Regions from separate parts of the Kitasatospora sp. NPDC034023 genome, predicted to be linked through region 3. Evidence: riboswitches for the same ligand, from Rfam matches in the RefSeq annotation. Region 3 holds a riboswitch; each other region holds the start of a gene.
What was found. A riboswitch is a leader RNA that binds a small molecule or an ion and turns the genes downstream of it on or off. The one in region 3 is predicted to bind cyclic di-AMP.

Region 1: it holds a riboswitch for cyclic di-AMP, as region 3 does, so the genes downstream of both, ACZ52R_RS29410 (M23 family metallopeptidase) here and ACZ52R_RS17030 (glycoside hydrolase family 16 protein) in region 3, are expected to answer to the same signal.
Region 2: it holds a riboswitch for cyclic di-AMP, as region 3 does, so the genes downstream of both, ACZ52R_RS03205 (C40 family peptidase) here and ACZ52R_RS17030 (glycoside hydrolase family 16 protein) in region 3, are expected to answer to the same signal.
Region 4: it holds a riboswitch for cyclic di-AMP, as region 3 does, so the genes downstream of both, ACZ52R_RS24160 (transglycosylase family protein) here and ACZ52R_RS17030 (glycoside hydrolase family 16 protein) in region 3, are expected to answer to the same signal.

Annotation. Positions count from the first base shown of each region.
Region 1 covers NZ_JBVIRY010000026.1:35,538-39,623, forward strand. Annotated here, with positions in the region: gene purB (adenylosuccinate lyase) at 1-345, shown strand, start outside; gene ACZ52R_RS29405 (DHA2 family efflux MFS transporter permease subunit) at 353-1,888, opposite strand; cyclic di-AMP (ydaO/yuaA leader) riboswitch at 2,201-2,381, shown strand; gene ACZ52R_RS29410 (M23 family metallopeptidase) at 2,384-3,376, shown strand; gene ACZ52R_RS29415 (DUF2470 domain-containing protein) at 3,689-4,086, opposite strand, start outside.
Region 2 covers NZ_JBVIRY010000002.1:75,877-79,962, reverse strand. Annotated here, with positions in the region: gene ACZ52R_RS03215 (NYN domain-containing protein) at 140-1,441, shown strand; gene ACZ52R_RS03210 (C40 family peptidase) at 1,642-2,679, shown strand; cyclic di-AMP (ydaO/yuaA leader) riboswitch at 3,017-3,170, shown strand; gene ACZ52R_RS03205 (C40 family peptidase) at 3,181-4,086, shown strand, end outside.
Region 3 covers NZ_JBVIRY010000011.1:47,618-51,703, reverse strand. Annotated here, with positions in the region: gene ACZ52R_RS17035 (hypothetical protein) at 264-842, shown strand; gene ACZ52R_RS17030 (glycoside hydrolase family 16 protein) at 918-2,198, opposite strand; cyclic di-AMP (ydaO/yuaA leader) riboswitch at 2,200-2,365, opposite strand; gene ACZ52R_RS17025 (phenolic acid decarboxylase) at 2,972-3,301, shown strand; gene ACZ52R_RS17020 (alpha/beta hydrolase) at 3,369-4,086, opposite strand, start outside.
Region 4 covers NZ_JBVIRY010000018.1:156,835-160,920, forward strand. Annotated here, with positions in the region: gene ACZ52R_RS24150 (LacI family DNA-binding transcriptional regulator) at 1-785, shown strand, start outside; gene ACZ52R_RS24155 (hypothetical protein) at 858-1,058, opposite strand; gene ACZ52R_RS24160 (transglycosylase family protein) at 1,280-2,578, opposite strand; cyclic di-AMP (ydaO/yuaA leader) riboswitch at 2,586-2,754, opposite strand; gene ACZ52R_RS24165 (sirohydrochlorin chelatase family protein) at 3,252-4,086, opposite strand, start outside.

The sequences.
Region 1 (4,086 bases), on a different contig from region 3:
GCCGAGCTGGACCGCTACCTGCCGTTCCTCGCCACCACCAAGGTGCTGATGGGCGCGGTGCGCGCGGGCGTCGGCCGGGAGACCGGGCACGAGGTCATCAAGGAGCACGCCGTCGCCTCCGCGCTGGCGATGCGCGCGGGCGCCCGGGAGAACGAGCTGCTCGACCGCCTGGCCGCCGACGAGCGGATCCCGCTGGACCGGGCCGCGCTGGACGCGCTGCTGGCCGACAAGCTCTCCTTCACCGGTGCGGCCGGTGCCCAGGTCGCCGAGGTGGTCCGTCAGGTGGAGGCCGTCGCGGCCGCCTACCCGGAGGCCGCCAAGTACGTCCCCGCCGACATCCTCTGACCACTCGTCAGCTGTCGGGCGAGGGCCCCGCCACCGGACCGGTGACGGGGCCCTCGTGCGTGTGGACGTGGCCCGGGTCGAGCGGCGGGGTGGTGCCGCAGGTCCACGCGCAGTCCGGCTCGGCCACCAGGTGGTCCTCGGGGGCGAGGACGTTGCCCCGGACGGTGGCGAAGGCGATCAGCCCGCCGCCGGCCAGCAGACCCGCGCAGATCAGCATCGCGGTGTGGAAGGCGGAGTCGACCGCGGACGGCACCCGGTAGGCGTCGCCGCTCAGTCCGGCCAGGGCCGGGAGGGCGGCCACCGCGAGCAGGCCGGCCGCGCGGGCGGCGGCGTTGTTCACCCCGCTCGCGATGCCCGCGTGCCGGACCTCGACGGCCGCCAGCACGGTGGCCGTCAGCGGCGCGACCAGCAGCGTCATGCCGCAGCCCATCACCGTGACGGCGGGCAGCACGTCCGCCCAGTAGGAGGAGCCCGGGCCGATGCGCAGCATCAGCAGCACCCCGGCGGCGCACAGCAGCGGGCCGACGGTGAGCGGGATCCGCGGGCCGATCCGCTTGCCGAGGCGCCCGGCGCGCGCCGACAGCCCCAGCATCAGCACCGTGATCGGCACCAGCGCGAAGCCCGAGACCAGCGGCGAGAACCCGGCGACGATCTGCAGCTGCACCACCAGCAGGAAGAAGACGCCGCTGAACGCCGCGTACACGCAGAGGGTGACCAGGTTCACGGCGGTGAACAGCCGGGAGGAGAACAGGCCGAGCGGCAGCATCGGATCGGGCGCGCGGCGCTCGACGGCCACGAAGGCGACGCCGAGCACCACACCGATCAACCCGCTGACCCAGACCACGGCGGACACGCCCTCCCCGGCGGCGGTCAGCGCGTAGGTGATCGCGCCGAGGGCGAACGCGGCGAGCACCGCGCCGAGCACGTCGAAGCGGCCGGTGGCGCTCTCGTCCCGGCTCTCCGGCACGTACCGCGTGGTGACCGTGATCACGGCGGCCGCGAGCGGCAGGTTCAGCAGGAAGATCCAGCGCCAGCCCGGGCCGTCCACCAGCCAGCCGCCGAGGAAGGGGCCGACCGCGGCCGACACGCCGCCGAGGCCCGACCACAGCCCGACCGCGGCCGAGCGGTCGTCAGGGTCGAAGACGGCTTGGAGCATGGCGAGCGAGCCGGGGGTGAGCAGCGCCCCGCCGATGCCCTGGACGGCGCGGGCGGCGATCAGCACCTGGATGTTCGGCGCGGCGGCGCAGGCCGCGGAGGCGGCGGCGAACCAGACCACGCCGATGAGGAAGACCCGGCGCCTTCCGTACCGGTCGCCGAGCGCGCCGCCGAGCAGGATCAGGCCCGCCAGGGTGAGCAGATAGCCGTTCAGTGTCCACTGAAGGGACGCCAGGGAGGCGCCGAGGTCGGCGCCGATGCGGGGCAGGGCGACGTTCACCACGGTGCCGTCCAGCATCGCCATGCTGGAGCCGAGCACCGTCGCCAGTAGTACCCAGCGACCCTGCGCGGTGCCCAGGCGCAGGGTGCCGGCCTCGGAAGTGGCCACGGCCCGATCCTGCTCCCCGTGAGGCCCGCGTGACAAGGGTCACCGGCGGGTGTGTCGGTGGTGTGCGGTGCGTGAGCGGACGACCGCGCAGTGCCGTCGATGTCGGCGCAGGGTCGTGGATCAGTGGCGCGGGGTGAATGGATCGCGTACGCACCGTGCAGCGGATCATCCGGAGAGTCACCGCACCCCGGGGGATGGTTGCCGATTCAAGAGATCGACATTGCTTCACCCGAACGGATGGGTTTTAGTTCAGCGACCGCCCGGCCAGTCCGGACGGATCCACCGGGTGGAACGCCGAGTCCTGCCGCTTCCCGGTGGTTCGAACTGAACTCTGTACGGCAGGAGCGGGGGACCCACAGGTAAGTCGCCGGACCGGAAGTTCGCGCCTCAGGGCGCGGCGTCCAGGGCCGGCTTGGGGTGAAGCCGCGCATGCGGCCGGGCAACTCCAGCCCGAACCCGACAGCTCACCTCGCAGGCGTCGGAGAGGAAACTTCCATGCCTGCTCAGGCTCGTCGTATCGCCCTGCCCCGCGCCGCCCGCATCGGCATCGCCACCGCCGTCACCGGTGTCTCCTTCGCCCTCCCGCTCGTCACCGCGATGAGCGCCCAGGCCCACACCGCCCCGGTCGCCCCGGCCCCGCAGGCCGCCGCCTCCACCACCGCCGTCGACGCCGCGCCGGCTCAGGCCGCGCCGGCCCAGGCCGCTCCGGCCGCCGCGCACGAGAGCTACCGCGTCGTCAGCGGCGACACCCTGTCCAAGATCGCCGACGCCAAGCACGTCGAGGGCGGCTGGCACGCGCTGTACGAGCAGAACCGCTCGGTCGTCGGCGCCAACCCGAACCTGATCTTCCCGGGCCAGCAGTTCGCGATCGCCGGCCACGCTGCCGCGCCGTCCGCGGACGTCGCCCCGGCCAAGCCCGCCAAGCCGGCCGCTCCGGTCACCCAGGCCGCTTCGGCCGCCAAGCCGCAGGCCCAGGTCCAGGTCAAGACCGAGGCCGCCAAGCCGGCCGCCCAGGTGCAGACCCAGGTTCAGACCGCCGCTCCGGCCCAGGCCGTGACCGCCGCTCCGGTCGCCGCCGCCTCCGGCTTCGTCGCGCCGCTGGCCCACCCGGTGCTCGGCGAGGCCTACGGCGTGGCCGGCTCGATGTGGGCCTCCGGCCACCACACCGGCCAGGACTTCGTGGCCTCCACCGGCACCCCGCTGCGCGCCGTCGCCAACGGTGTCGTGGTCAAGGCCGGCAACGGCGGCGCCTACGGCAACGAGGTCGAGATCAAGCTCGCCGACGGCCACTACGCCGAGTACGCGCACCTCTCCGTGATCGGTGTGAAGATCGGTCAGACCGTCACCGTCGGCCAGCAGCTCGGCCTCTCCGGCGCCACCGGCAACGTGACCGGCCCGCACCTGCACTTCGAGATCCGCACCGGCCCGGAGTACGGCTCGGACATCGACCCGGTCGCCTACCTGCGCGCGCACGGCGTCGCGCTCTGACCCTGTCGGGGTTTCAGGAACCACCGCTGCTGCGGAGCGAATCGATCCTCCGGGATGGTCATGTCGGGTGACCGCTCGACCGGGTGATCGCCGTGCAGTGGACATGGGCGCGGGACACGCCCAGGCCGGCCCGGCTCGCGGGATTCACTTCCTCGCGAGCCGGGCCGGCCGCTGCCGTTTTCGGGGTCGGCGGTTCGTTTTCGGGGCGGGGTCGGGGCGGGGTCGGGGCGGGGTCGGGGTGGCGTTCGCGGTGCGCCGGTGGTGGCCCGGGCGGTACGTGAGGAGGATGCGGCCGGGCGGTGAGCCGGTGACTCAGCTGCGGTGGGCCGGCTGACCGTACCGGGCGGCGGCCAGCAGGTCGTGCATCCGGTGGCCCAAGTCCTCGGTGTCGCGGGCCGGTTCGGGGAAGACCAGGCGGACGTCGCGGTGGCCGTCGGGGTGGTCCAGGCGCAGCACCAGGCCGTGGCGGTCCAGGGCGAGCGGGCGGATGTCCGGGTTCCGGGCGAGCAGCACCGGGTCGAGCAGGCGGGTGAGGACCTCGAGTGCGTCGGCGTGGTCGTCGGCGAAGTGGGTGAGCATCGCGGCCTCGTGGCGGGCCATCGGGTCGGGGGCGGCGAGGGCGAGGACGGCGGCGGTGACCGCGCCGGTGCCGTACGGGGTGGCGAGGACGGCGTGGGCGACGTCCACCCGCAGGTGGACGCTGAGGCCGT
Region 2 (4,086 bases), on a different contig from region 3:
GGACGCCGGGACGGGACCGGCGGAGAGCGCTGCGCCCGACACCCCAGACACCCCAGACACTCCAGACACCCCTGACACCTCTGAGTCCCCTGAGCCCTCCGAGTCCGCTGAGCCCGGGTCGGAGCACGTCGCCGAGAAGCTGGACCGGCCGCTGCCCGAGGGGGTGCGCCGACGCGTGGTCGGGCTGGCCTCGGACGCGCTGGGCGGACTGCCGCCGGGCGAGCTCCCGCAGAGCCTGCGTCAGTACGTGAAGTTCACCCCCGCGCGGCGCGCCAAGTACGCGGCCACCGCGCTGGCGGCCGCGCTGGAGGCGGAGCCGGCGTTCCGGGTGCGGATAGCGGAGCGGCTGCGGCTGGGGCAGCCGGACCTGGTGAGGGCGCTGGAGTCGGGCAGTGTCCCGGGCGCCGCCGATCCGATGGACGTCGCCGCCGCCGCCTACCTGGTGCGTTCGGCGGGCTGGAGCCGGCTGGTCGCCGAGGTCGGCGAGGAGGTCGAGCGGGCAGGCGCCGAGGACGCGGCCGCGGAGGCGGCCCGGCTCGCGGAGAAGCTGCAGGCCGAGCTGGCCGAGGTGCGGGCCGCCGCACGGGCGGACCTGGAGCGGCAGCGCGCGGAGTTCGAGGGCGTCCGGCGGGAGGCCGAGTCGCTGCGCAAGAAGGTGCGGTCGCTGGAGAGTGACACCCGCCGGGCGCAGGCCGAGGCGCGCCGCCTGGCCGGGGAGCTGGAGGCCGCGAAGGCGCAGGGCGCGGCCGAGCGCAGTGCGGCCGAGACCGAGGCGCGGCGGCTCAAGCACCGGGTCTCCGAGCTGGAGAACGCCGCCGAGCAGGGCCGCCGGTCGGCTCGCGAGGGGCGCAGCGTCGAGGACATGCGGCTGCGGCTGCTGCTGGACACCGTGCTGCAGTCGGCCCAGGGGCTGCAGCGGGAGCTGGCGCTGCCGGTCTCCCAGATCCGCCCGGCGGACCTGGTGGAGGCGGTGGTGCCGGGGGCGGCCTCGCCGCACGACGTGGCGCGGCGCGGGCTGGCCGAGGACGACCCGGCGCTGCTGGACCAGCTGCTGGCGATCCCGCAGGTGCACCTGGTGGTGGACGGCTACAACGTGACCAAGACCGGCTATCCGACGCTGCCGCTGGAGCAGCAGCGGATCCGGTTGCTGGGCGGGCTGGCGATGCTGGCCCAGCGCACCCAGGCGGAGGTCACCTGTGTGTTCGACGGGCAGGACCTGGACGTTCCGGTGATCATGGCACCGCCGCGCGGGGTCCGGGTACGGTTCAGCCGGACCGGGGAGACCGCGGACGAGCTGATTCGCCGTCTGGTGCGGGCCGAGCCGCAGGGCCGTCCGGTGGTGGTGGTCTCCGCCGACCGGGAGGTCGCGGAGGGCGTGCGGAAGGCGGGCGCGCGCCCGGTCGCCTCGGTGCTGCTGCTGAACCGGCTGGCCCGGCCCTGAGCGCGGGCCGCGTAGGATGACTCCTGGTCAGCCTTGGGTCCGTGGTGGTGTGCGGGTCCGGTGAAGTCGGTGTGGGAAACAGAGTTCACGCCTTCGGGGGAGTGGCAAAGCGGATAGATCCGCACTAGGGTCTGGCGTCAAACCTATTTTCCGGAATCTCATCCAATCGGGTGAGTCCGTTGGAAGAAGGAGCCGGTCCCTTGGCCTCCCACCGCCGTCCCAAGCAGCCGAGCCGCGCGCGGGTCTCCGTGCTCACCGCGGCCGCTGCGACCGCGGTCGCACTCTCCGCCCAGGTAGCCGCGCACGCCGCGCCGCAGCCGAACAAAACGGACGTCAAGGCGCAGATCGACCAACTCCAGCAAGAGCAGGAGCAGGCGGCAGAGAAGTACAACGGCGCCACGGAGCGGGCCACGCAGCTGCGCAAGCAGGCCGACCAGCTGCAGGACCAGGTGGCCCGCGGCCAGGAGCAGATGACCCAGCTGCAGGCCGGCCTGGCCGAGGTGGCGGGCGAGCAGTACCGCACCGGCGGCATCGACCCGTCCGTCCAGCTGATGCTCTCCTCCGACCCGTCCGGCTACCTGGAGAAGGCCTCCACCGTCCAGCAGGCCAGCACCACCCAGGCGGAGGCGCTCAAGGGGCTGCTGGACCAGCAGCGGCGGCTGGACCAGGAGAAGACCGAGGCGGCCGCCGTGCTGGCCTCGCTCGACACCACCACCAAGGACCTGAACCAGGCCAAGGCGGACGTCAACACCAAGCTGAAGGCCGCCCAGGACCTGATGAACTCGCTGAGCGCCGCCGAGCGCACCGCGCTGAAGGCCCAGCAGGCGCAGGACGACCGGGCCTCGCGCGGCAGCGACCGGGTCGACCTGAGCAGCCTGCCGCCGGCCAGTGGCTACGCGGCCGTGGCCCTCGCCAAGGCGATGAGCAAGCAGGGCTCGCCGTACGTGTGGGGCGCCACCGGGTCGAGCACCTTCGACTGCTCGGGCCTGATGGTCTGGTCGTACGGCCAGGCCGGCGTCTCGCTGCCGCGCACCTCGCAGGAGCAGGGCCACTACGGCACCGCGGTGCCCGGACTGGCGGCGGCTCAGCCGGGCGACCTGGTCATCTACGGCCCCGACATGCACCACGTCGCGATGTACATCGGCAACGGCATGGTGGTCCACGCGCCGCACACCGGTGACGTGGTGAAGGTGATGAAGGCCGACGCGATGCCGATCAACACCATCCGCCGGGTCTGACGGCCCGACACGCCGAAGGGGTTCGCCCGAGCCCTGTGATCCGCGCCACCCCCGATCGGGGGTGGCGTTCGGGTTTTCGACCGTTTCGCGAGCATCGGGTGAGACCTGATCAGCCTTGCGTGGGGCGGCGGTTACCATCGGTCATTTTCACAAAAGAACTTGGGTAATCTTCCGTCTTTTTTCTGACAAGGATTTGAACCGATCACGGTTCAGTTACTAGGGTCATGCACCGAGCCATCGCAGTGTCGATCACCCAGCCGGGGTGGCGGCGGTGGCTACCGTCGAGTTCGCGAGGCAGCGGGGCAGGTCGAAGCGACTGCCCGACAGGGGAGCCCAGTAGTCGGGGGTGCTGCGCAGCGGAGCCGGGGAACCACGTTCCTCCGGGGTGAATCGGCGCCAGGTCGGCCGCTGGAACGGCCGTGAGGCGTCGTAGGGCATGCTTCCGGCCCGAACCCGTCAGCTCACCCGGTAGGCGGACGTAGGAAGAAGGAGCCCGCCTTCGTGGCGTCCCATCGTCGTCCCAAGCCAGCCGGCCGCGCCCGTGTCTCGATCCTGACCGGTGTCGCCGCCGCAGCCGTCGCCCTCTCCGCGCAGTCCGGCGCCCACGCCGACCCGCAGCCGACCAAGGACCAGGTCAAGGAGCAGGTCGACCAGCTCAACGAGCAGGCCGAGGTGGCGACCGAGCAGTACAACGCCGCCCAGGAGAAGCAGCAGACGCTGGAGAAGCAGGTCTCCGGCCTGCAGGACCAGGTGGCCCGTCAGCAGGACCAGGTGACCGACCTGCAGGGCGGCCTGGCCGAGATCGCCGGGGAGCAGTACCGCAACGGCGGCATATCCCCGACCGTGCAGCTGATGTTCTCGTCCAGCCCGGACAGCTTCCTCAACCAGGCCGGTGCGCTGAACCAGGCCGGCGACACCCAGAAGAACCAGCTGAAGGTGCTCCAGGAGCAGCAGCGCAAGCTCGACCAGGACCGCACCGAGGCCCAGGGCAAGCTCGCCGAGCTGGAGTCGACCACCCAGCAGCTGAAGGCCTCCAAGGACGAGGTCCAGAACAAGCTGAAGGCCGCCCAGGACCTGCTCAACACCCTGACCGAGCAGGAGCGCCAGGCGCTGCGCGCGGCCGAGGAGAAGGCCGCCGCCGACGCCAAGGCCCAGGCCGACGCCGCGGTGAAGGCCCAGCAGGCCGCCGACCGCGCCTCCCGCGACAACAGCCGCACCGACCTCTCCGCGGGCTCGGCCCCGGCCCCGGCCTCGCCGGTCGCCAAGCCGGTCGCCCCCGGCAGCTCGCGCGGTGCAGCCGCGCTCTCCGCCGCCGCCTCCAAGGTCGGCAGCCCGTACGTGTGGGGCGCCACCGGCGCGTCCTCCTTCGACTGCTCCGGCCTGATGGTCTGGGCGTTCAACCAGGTC
Region 3 (4,086 bases):
CGACACCGCACGTCCTCCGTTCGAGCGGACGGCGGCGGGGCGGGTCGGGATGCGCCCCGGTCGCGGCGACAGCTCGGCCACCCTGGTGCGGACGCGGCCCGCGACGGTGCGGGCGGCCGAAGCACGAGGGCACGGTGAGCGGCATGGAGCAGCAGGACGTACGGGGCGTCGTAGGAGGTGGCTCGGGATCGCGCGGCAGCACTGGGTCTTGCGGTGACACGGGATCGCACGGCAGCACGAGGGGCAGGAGGTACGGCGGGGCCGTGCTGGTCGCGGCCGTCGTGGCGGGCTGCACGGTGGCGGTGCCGGCCACCAGCCCGTCCTGGGCGCTGCGTCGGCCGGAGCCCCGTCCGGCGGTGGAGGTCGTCGCGCCGGGCGCGCCGACCGCGTCCGCCGTCCCCGAGGTGTCCACCCTGCCCGCCGTGGTCGCCGCGCCGTCCGACTCCGACCTGGAGGTGGTCCGGATCGACCCGGACCCGGCGGCGCCGCCCGGCGGCACCACGACCGTCCACGGCTTCGTCGCCAACAGGGGCCCGGACGCCACCGCCTCCCCGTTCACGGTCGTGGTCACCCTGCCGAAGGGCGTCACCCCCGAGGGGCCCTACTACCCCGACAACTGCGAGGTGCTGCAGAACGGCCACCGGGTGCGCTGCGTCTTCGGGCCCGGGCTGCCGCCGCTGCGCACCGCGACCGCCCTCGTCCCGGTCCGTCTGGACCCCGACCTGCCCCTGGGAAAACTGAGCGGCGGCTGGGTCGCGGTGCGCAGCGCGGACGACCGGGACGAGAGCAACAACCGGCAGCCGTTCGACATCACGGTGGTCGAGACGGCTGCCGGTTCCTGAGCACGTCGTCCCACCGGGCGCCGGGCGCCGGCGAGCGGCTGCCGGCTTGCGGCGACCGGTGAGACGTCCTACCGGTTAGCGGTAGACGCGGACGTAGTCGGCGGCCATGGTGATCGGAGCGGTCCCCTGTGGCGCGGGGTGGTACTGCCCCGCGCACACCGAGAGGTTGAGGATCAGGTACGCCGACCAGTTGGCGCCGACGCCCTTGCCGTCCGAGAAGACCTTGACGCCGTTGACGTACCAGTCCACCGAGTTCGCGCCGTAGTAGGTGCCGATGGTCACCCACTGGTCCTTCGCGATGGCGCTCGCGTCGGTGTAGTACTTCGGGTTGCCGGGGTTGACGTGGTTGGTCAGCTCCAGCAGGTTCGGGTTGTCGGGGTGGTACTCGAAGGAGTCGATCTCCCCGTTGCCGTTCTTCCAGGTCCACAGGGCCGGCCAGGCGCCGGTGCCCGCGGGCAGCTTGACCCGGGTCTCGGCGTAGTCGCCGGTCTTGACCTGGAAGCCCTCGCTGGAGCCCTCGGTGGTCAGGAAGCCGGTGTTCCAGGACTGCTTGCCGTTCTCCAGGGCCGGGCCGCCGGGGGCGGCGGTGAAGGTGGCGACCCCGTTGGCGACGCTGACGTTGTTCTTGTTCAGCCAGTCCAGCTTGTTGTCGTCCGGGTTGTGGTTCCCGTACTTGTACGAGGTGCTCTTGTCGCCGACCCAGCGCTGGCCCCAGGAGATCGAGCCGTTGAACTCGTCCGACCAGGTCAGCGACTTGCCGACGACCGGGGAGGACGGCGCGGGGGCGGTCGGGCTGGCCGTGGCGCTCGGGGTCGGCGTGGAGGTCGGGGTCGGCGTGGAGGTCGGCGCCGGGGTGGCGGTGGCCGTCGGGGCCGGGGCCGGGGTGGCGGTGGCCGAGACCATCAGCTGCTGCGAGGGCAGGTTGTGCCAGACGCCGCCGAGGTCCTGCCAGAAGCCGAACTGGGTGTACGTCCCGGCGGGCAGGGTGCGCGCGCCGCTGGTGAAGTTCACGCCGCTCGGGCAGATCTGCACGTTGGAGGCGTTGCCGGGGAAGTCGAGGTTGGTGCCGCGCGCGTCCCGCACGCCCACGCCGACGGTCTTCGCGGTGAAGCAGGCCGAGGAGTGCAGGCCGAGCGAGGCGGTGCCGGCCTTGCCCGCGACCATGGTGGCGGGGGCGAGCCGGTCCTGGGTGACGGTCGGCGCGGTGGCGGCCTGGGCACTGCTCACGGACGGCAGTCCGAACAGGCCGGCGCCGCTGATGGCGAGCGCCCCCGTGGCGGCGAAGGCGGCGTTGCGGCCGCGGCGGGAGGGGCGGGCGCGGCGCGGCGTGGCGCGCCGGACAGCAGGCTGGGGCATGAGCGGACCTCTGCGACGCCTGCGAGGTTAGCTGTCGGGTTCGGGCTGCAGTTGGCCCGGCCGCCTGTGGAACGGCTTCACCCCTAGCCACGACCCGTACGCGTGAGCGCGCGGGCCGGGCGCCGACCTTGGTTCCCCCGCTCCCGTCCGCGTGGTGCTCGGTGACCCGCCGACGGGTGGACGGGACTCGGCGTCCCGGCGGCGGGGTCCGCGAGGGCGGACGACCGTTGCAGGCTAGGCAGGCTGTGCGTGAACGGACAACTCCGTCGGTCCGGTTGTCGCGCAGCTCACAGTGGTGTCGATCAACAACGCTGTGCGGCGGCCGAGTTGATCAATCCCCCGGCCCGGCCGGATGCCCGTCCTGGTTCCTGGCCGGGTGCCCGTCCGGGTGCTCGGCCGAAGGCCTGGCGGGATGGTCAGCCGAGCCAGGCGTCGACCTGGCTCTCGGCCTCCGGCGCCCAGGCCAGCTCCAGGCGGTCGAGGCCGCTCAGCAGCCGGGTGCCGCCGACCGTCGCGATGCCGGTGGTGTGGACGGGCGTGGTGGGGGTGCGTCTCGCTGGGGTGAGTCTCGCAGGGGTGCGTTTTATGGGCGGACGGTAGGACCGGAGCGCGGCGGGTGTCCATGTGCCGGTCGCACCCCCCGGCGGGCGGCGCGGTGGCGATCCGTACCGTGGCAAAGATCTGACCGACTGCACCCGGTCGGATAAATTGGAGGCCTGACATTTCCGCAGTGCACAAGAGCACCAAAGCCCGAAACGAGGAGCCGCCCCACCATGATCGCGTCCCTGCCCGCCTTCGCCGGCCGCACCTACGTCTTCCGGGCCGACAACGGCGCGGCCTTCCGCAACACCTACTCGGCCGACGGCACGCGGCTGCGCTGGGAGGGCCTCGGCGAGTCCGCGGGCCAGTGGGAGGACGTGCGGCTGCACGTCGCCGAGGTCGCACCGGAGATCTACTTCGTCAGCTGGACGGAGCAGAGCGGGATCACCGTCAGCCATGTGATGGACCTGAACAAGCTGACGGTGCGGGCCTTCTGGACCTTCGAGGGCGAGGGCGGCCGGGTCGGCCAGCTGCACACCGGTTCGCTGGAGCGGGTGGCCTGAGACCTGTGACGGCCGGACCCCCGACCCGCGGCTGGGCCCCGGGGTCCGGCCGATAAGCGGCCGGTCGTCAGGCGGTCGGGTTCGGCACCGCAAGGTGCTGGGACAGCCACTCCAGCGAGGACGGCAGCAGCGCGCTCCAGGTCTCGAAGTTGTGGCCGCCGTTCTCGAGCATGCTGTACGAGACCTTCATCGGGCTCCGCGCCGCCTCGACGAAGGCCTCGGTCTCCCGCCGGTAGTCGCCGTCGCCCTTCTTGGTGCCCGCCAGCAGCACGGACACGTTGGGCTGCGGCAGGTTCTTCAGCCGCCACATCAGGTTGGCCTCGTCGCGGCGCTGCTTGCTGCCGCCGAACAGGTCACCGGTGGTCGGGTCGTCGGCGGCGTCGTAGTAGGCCGAGAGCGCGACGGCGGTCGGGAACACGTCGGGGTGGCGCATGGCCAGCTTGAGCGCGCAGTAGCCGCCGGTCGAGTTGCCCATGAAGGCCCAGGCCTGCGGGTCGGACGAGACCCGGAAGCTGGCCTGGATCGCCGAGGGCACGTCCTTGGTGAAGTACGTGTCGGACTGCGGGCCGTTCGGGATGTCCTCGCACTCGGTGTCCTGCGGCAGCGCGGGCGAGGGGCGCATCAGGATCAGGACGGTCGGCTGCATCCGGCCCTCCTGCAGCAGCTTGAGCGCCGCGCCCGGGTAGTTGAAGCGGGTGATCAGGTTCTCGGCGATTCCTGGGAACCCGGTGCTGACGATCACGGCCGGGAACTTCCTCTGCGCGTACTCCGGCTGGAAGTACTGC
Region 4 (4,086 bases), on a different contig from region 3:
TGATCGAGCAGACGCTCAGCCGGCACGGCTACACGCCGGTGCTGTGCACCCAGACTCCGGGCGGATCCACCGAGGACGAACTGGTGGAGATGCTGGTGGACCGGGGCGTGGCGGGCATCGTCTTCGTCTCCGGACTGCACGCCGACACCACGGCCGACCACGACCGCTACGCGCGGCTGTCCGGGCGCGGGGTGCCGTTCGTGCTGATCAACGGGTTCAGCGACAAGGTCGACGCGCCGTTCATCTCGCCGGACGACCGGGCCGCGATGTGGATGGCCGTCCAGCACCTGGCCGAACTCGGGCACGAGCGGATCGGGCTGGCCGTCGGGCAGCGCCGGTACGTGCCCGTGCTGCGCAAGATAGAAGGCTTCACGGCGGCGATGCGGGAGGTGCTCGGGCGCACCCAGGAGGAGGCCGAGAACCTCGTCCACCACACGCTGTTCAGCGTGGAGGGCGGACACGCGGCAGCCGGCGCGCTGCTCGACAAGGGCTGCACGGCGATCGTCTGCGGGAGCGACATGATGGCGCTCGGGGCGATCCGGGCGGTGCGCCAGCGCGGGCTGTCGGTGCCGCAGGACGTGTCGGTGGTCGGCTTCGACGACTCGCCGCTGATCGCCTTCACCGAGCCGCCGTTGACCACGATCCGCCAGCCGGTCGAGGCGATGGCCACGGCGGCGGTGGACGCGCTGCTGGAGGAGGTCAGCGGAAACGCGGCCCAGCGCGGCGAGTTCATGTTCCAGCCGGAGCTGGTGATGCGCGGGTCCACCGGGGCCTGCGCGCGCTGAGCGTCGGCCGTAGGGGCAAGGGAAGGGCCCCGGAGGGCAGTTGCTCTCCGGGGCCCTTCGGCGTGCGCCGGGTCAGCCCTCCTGGGCGGTGGGACGGTCGGCGGTGAGGCGTCGGCCGTCGGCCGCGTCGCCGGTACGGGTCTCGGTGCGGCGGCCGCGGGCCAGGTAGTCGCGCAGGACCAGTTCGACGGCGTCCTGCGGGTTCGTGGTACCGGAGAGCATCATCGCGTCGATCGCGAGGTTCGCGTCGATGGTGACGGTGACCTGGGCCATGTGACTCCTCCTCGGGTGCGGAGCAGCAGCTTGCCCGTTGGGGCGGGGTTTCACCACGGGGATACGCCGGAACCCCCGGGGAGGAGCGACCAGACTCTCCCCGGGGGTGGCGGGTGGTCAGCGTTCGGAGGACGACTGACAGCTGACAGATGTTGAAATCTGTTATCTGTTATCTGTTGTCCGTCAGTCGAAATCCGTCGGCTGTCAGCCGTTCGCCGTGCTCAGACCCGGCCGGCGAAGTCCGGGGCCCAGTTGGCGACGGTCTGCTCGCGCACGCCCGAGCTCGGGTTGGCGGCCTCGACGTACTTGCCGCCGCCGACGTAGATCGCGACGTGGTAGACGCCCGAGTCCTGGCCGTTGTTGGACCAGAACAGCAGGTCGCCCGGCTGCAGGCTGTCCAGCGAGACGTGGGTGCTGGCGGCGGCCTGGTCGGCGGCGACGCGCGGGACGGAGATGCCCGCGGCGCGCAGCGCGGCCTGGGTCAGGCCGGAGCAGTCCCAGCCGCCGTTGCCGGTGCCGCCGTAGACGTAGGCCTGGCCGACCTTGGACTCGGCGAAGGCGACCGCGGCGGCCATGCTGCCGGTGGCGGCCTGGGCCGGGGCCTGGGTCTGCGCCTGGGCGGCCGGCTGGGCGGCCGGGGTCTGGGTCTGGGCCGCCGGCTTGGCGTTCACGGCACCGCCGTTCGCGGACTGACCGGACTTCTGCGAGCGGTTGAACCAGGTGAAGTCCGAGCCGGACTTGTCCGAGGAGGCGGACTGGTCGGTGGAGGCCGACTGCTGGGCCTGGCCGCCGTCGCCGAAGGACAGGTGCTGGCCCGGGTAGATGGTGTTCGGACCGTCGGTCAGGGTGCTGCGGTTGAGGTCGTACAGCCGCTGCCAGCCGCCCTGGACGTTGTGCTTGTCGGCGATCGAGGACAGCCAGTCGCCCTCGACCACGGTGTAGTCGCCGCTCTGGGCCTGCTGCTGGTGCTTCTGCGTCCAGTTGCCGGTGGCGGAGTCGGTGGCGGCCTGGGCAGCGTCCTGGGCGGGCGCGGCCGGCTTGGCGGCCGGGGCCTGGGTCTGCGCCGGCTTGGCGGCGGGCTTGGCGACCGGGGCGGCGGGCGCGGCGGGCTTGGCGGCGGTCGAGGTGTCGACGGACGCCGGGGCGCCACCCTTGGTGAGGCCGGCCTGGACCGAGCACACCGGCCAGGCGCCGGGGCCCTGCGAGGCGAGGACCTTCTCGGCGACGGCGATCTGCTGGTCCTTGGTGGCCAGGTCGGCGCGCGCGGCGTAGGCGGTGCCGCCGAAGGCGGACCAGGTGCTCTGGGTGAACTGGAGGCCGCCGTAGAAGCCGTTGCCGGTGTTGATGCTCCAGTTGCCGGTGCTCTCGCACTGGGCGACCTTGTCCCAGGTGGCGACGGAGGCCGCGGAGGCGGTGCCGGAGACGAGGCACGGGACGGTGAGGCCGACGCCCGCGACGCCGATGGCGGCGATCACGCGGCGGGTGCGGCTGGACAGACGGGTGCCGTTGGTGGGCAGCATGAAGACGCGGTCCTCTCCCACGCCTGCGAGGTGAGCTGTCGGATTCGGGCTGGAGTTGCCCGGCCGCGCGTGAGCGCGGCTTCACCCCTAGCCCTGGACGTTCCGGGGAACGGTCCGGGGCGACTTACCTGTGGGTCCCCCGCTCCTGCCGTGGTGCGTTTTCGCGCTTCCAGGACATCCGACGGCAGGACTCGGCGTTGCGGATGAACTGGGTCCGTGTGGCCACGAACGGGGAGCACGTTAAGCAGACTTAAGTTCAAACTGCAAATAGCTGTGACGCGCATCACGGTTTAGTGGGAACTGCCAAAATGTCAGGTAATCATGATCGTAAATGATCGTTTTTCGGCAATGCTGTTGCGGATGCCCACAACTGTCTTCGCCTCAGGAGTGACGTGACGGTGTGTTGAAGCGCGAAGCGGCGCGCCGTCCGAGCCAGGGGGGTGGCCGCGATTCGAGCGCCGGAGAGTGCGCTCACCATTTCCTTGCAAATGGCGCCAGAACGGACATTCCCTTCATTGCTCGCTTAACTCCTGTAACTCCCGTACGGCACAGGAAAGCAGCAGGAGGGGCAGCAGGAGAGGCAACAGGAGGGGCAACGAGAGAGGCAAAGCGAAGGGCCCGGAACGCAAGCCGTTCCGGGCCCTGTGTGCGCGCCGACCGGCGCGTGGTGTCCTTACTGTCCGGCAGGCGCCTCGGCGGCCGCGTGAGCGCGCCGGGCGCCCTCCACGACCCCCTCGGCCTCGGCGGCGGCCGCCGCCTCCGCCTCGGCCTGCGCCAGCTCCTCCGGGGACGGCGTGGGCAGCGCGGCCAGGTAGGTGGAGGCGATCAGCTGGCCGACGGTCGGGTACGCGCCCAGCGGCGCCGCCGACGGGCAGCCGGTCTCCTCGGCGGCCGTGGCGAGCAGCTCGGAGTCGGCCTCCGGCCCGATCACCAGCGGGGCCAGCGCCGGGCGCTGCGAGCCGGACTCCTTGAGGTGGTTGACGGCCGCGGCCACCGAGCCGGGCACGTCGAGCGCGGCGGCGACGACCGGGACGGCCAGTCGGGCGGCCAGCAGTACGCCGGTGATGCCGGCTGCGGCGGCGGCGTCCTCGCCGCCGACGGTGGTCAGGACCACGCCGTCCGCGGCGGTCGCGATGGCGAACAGCCGGGCCCGGTCGGCGCGGGCCAGCCCCGCCTCGGAGAGTCGCACGTGCACGGCCTCGGCGAGCAGCGGGTGCGGGCCCAGCGCGTCGGTGACCGGCGCGCCGTACTCGGCGGCGAGCGCGTGGAGTTCGGCCAGGAAACCGTGCGGACCGGGCACCAGCGGCACCAGGACGGGCGTCGGCAGCCCGGCCTCGGCGGCCATGGCCAGGAGCTCGGCGACGGTGCGGTCCTCGCCGCCGGCGCCCTCGGCGTAGTCGCCGGGGAGGTAGCCGACCGCGGCCTGGACGCCGTTCTGCTCGCTGCGGACGATGGAGAGCAGCTCCTCGACGACCGAGCGGGACTCGGGCCCGGCGGTCGCGGGCACG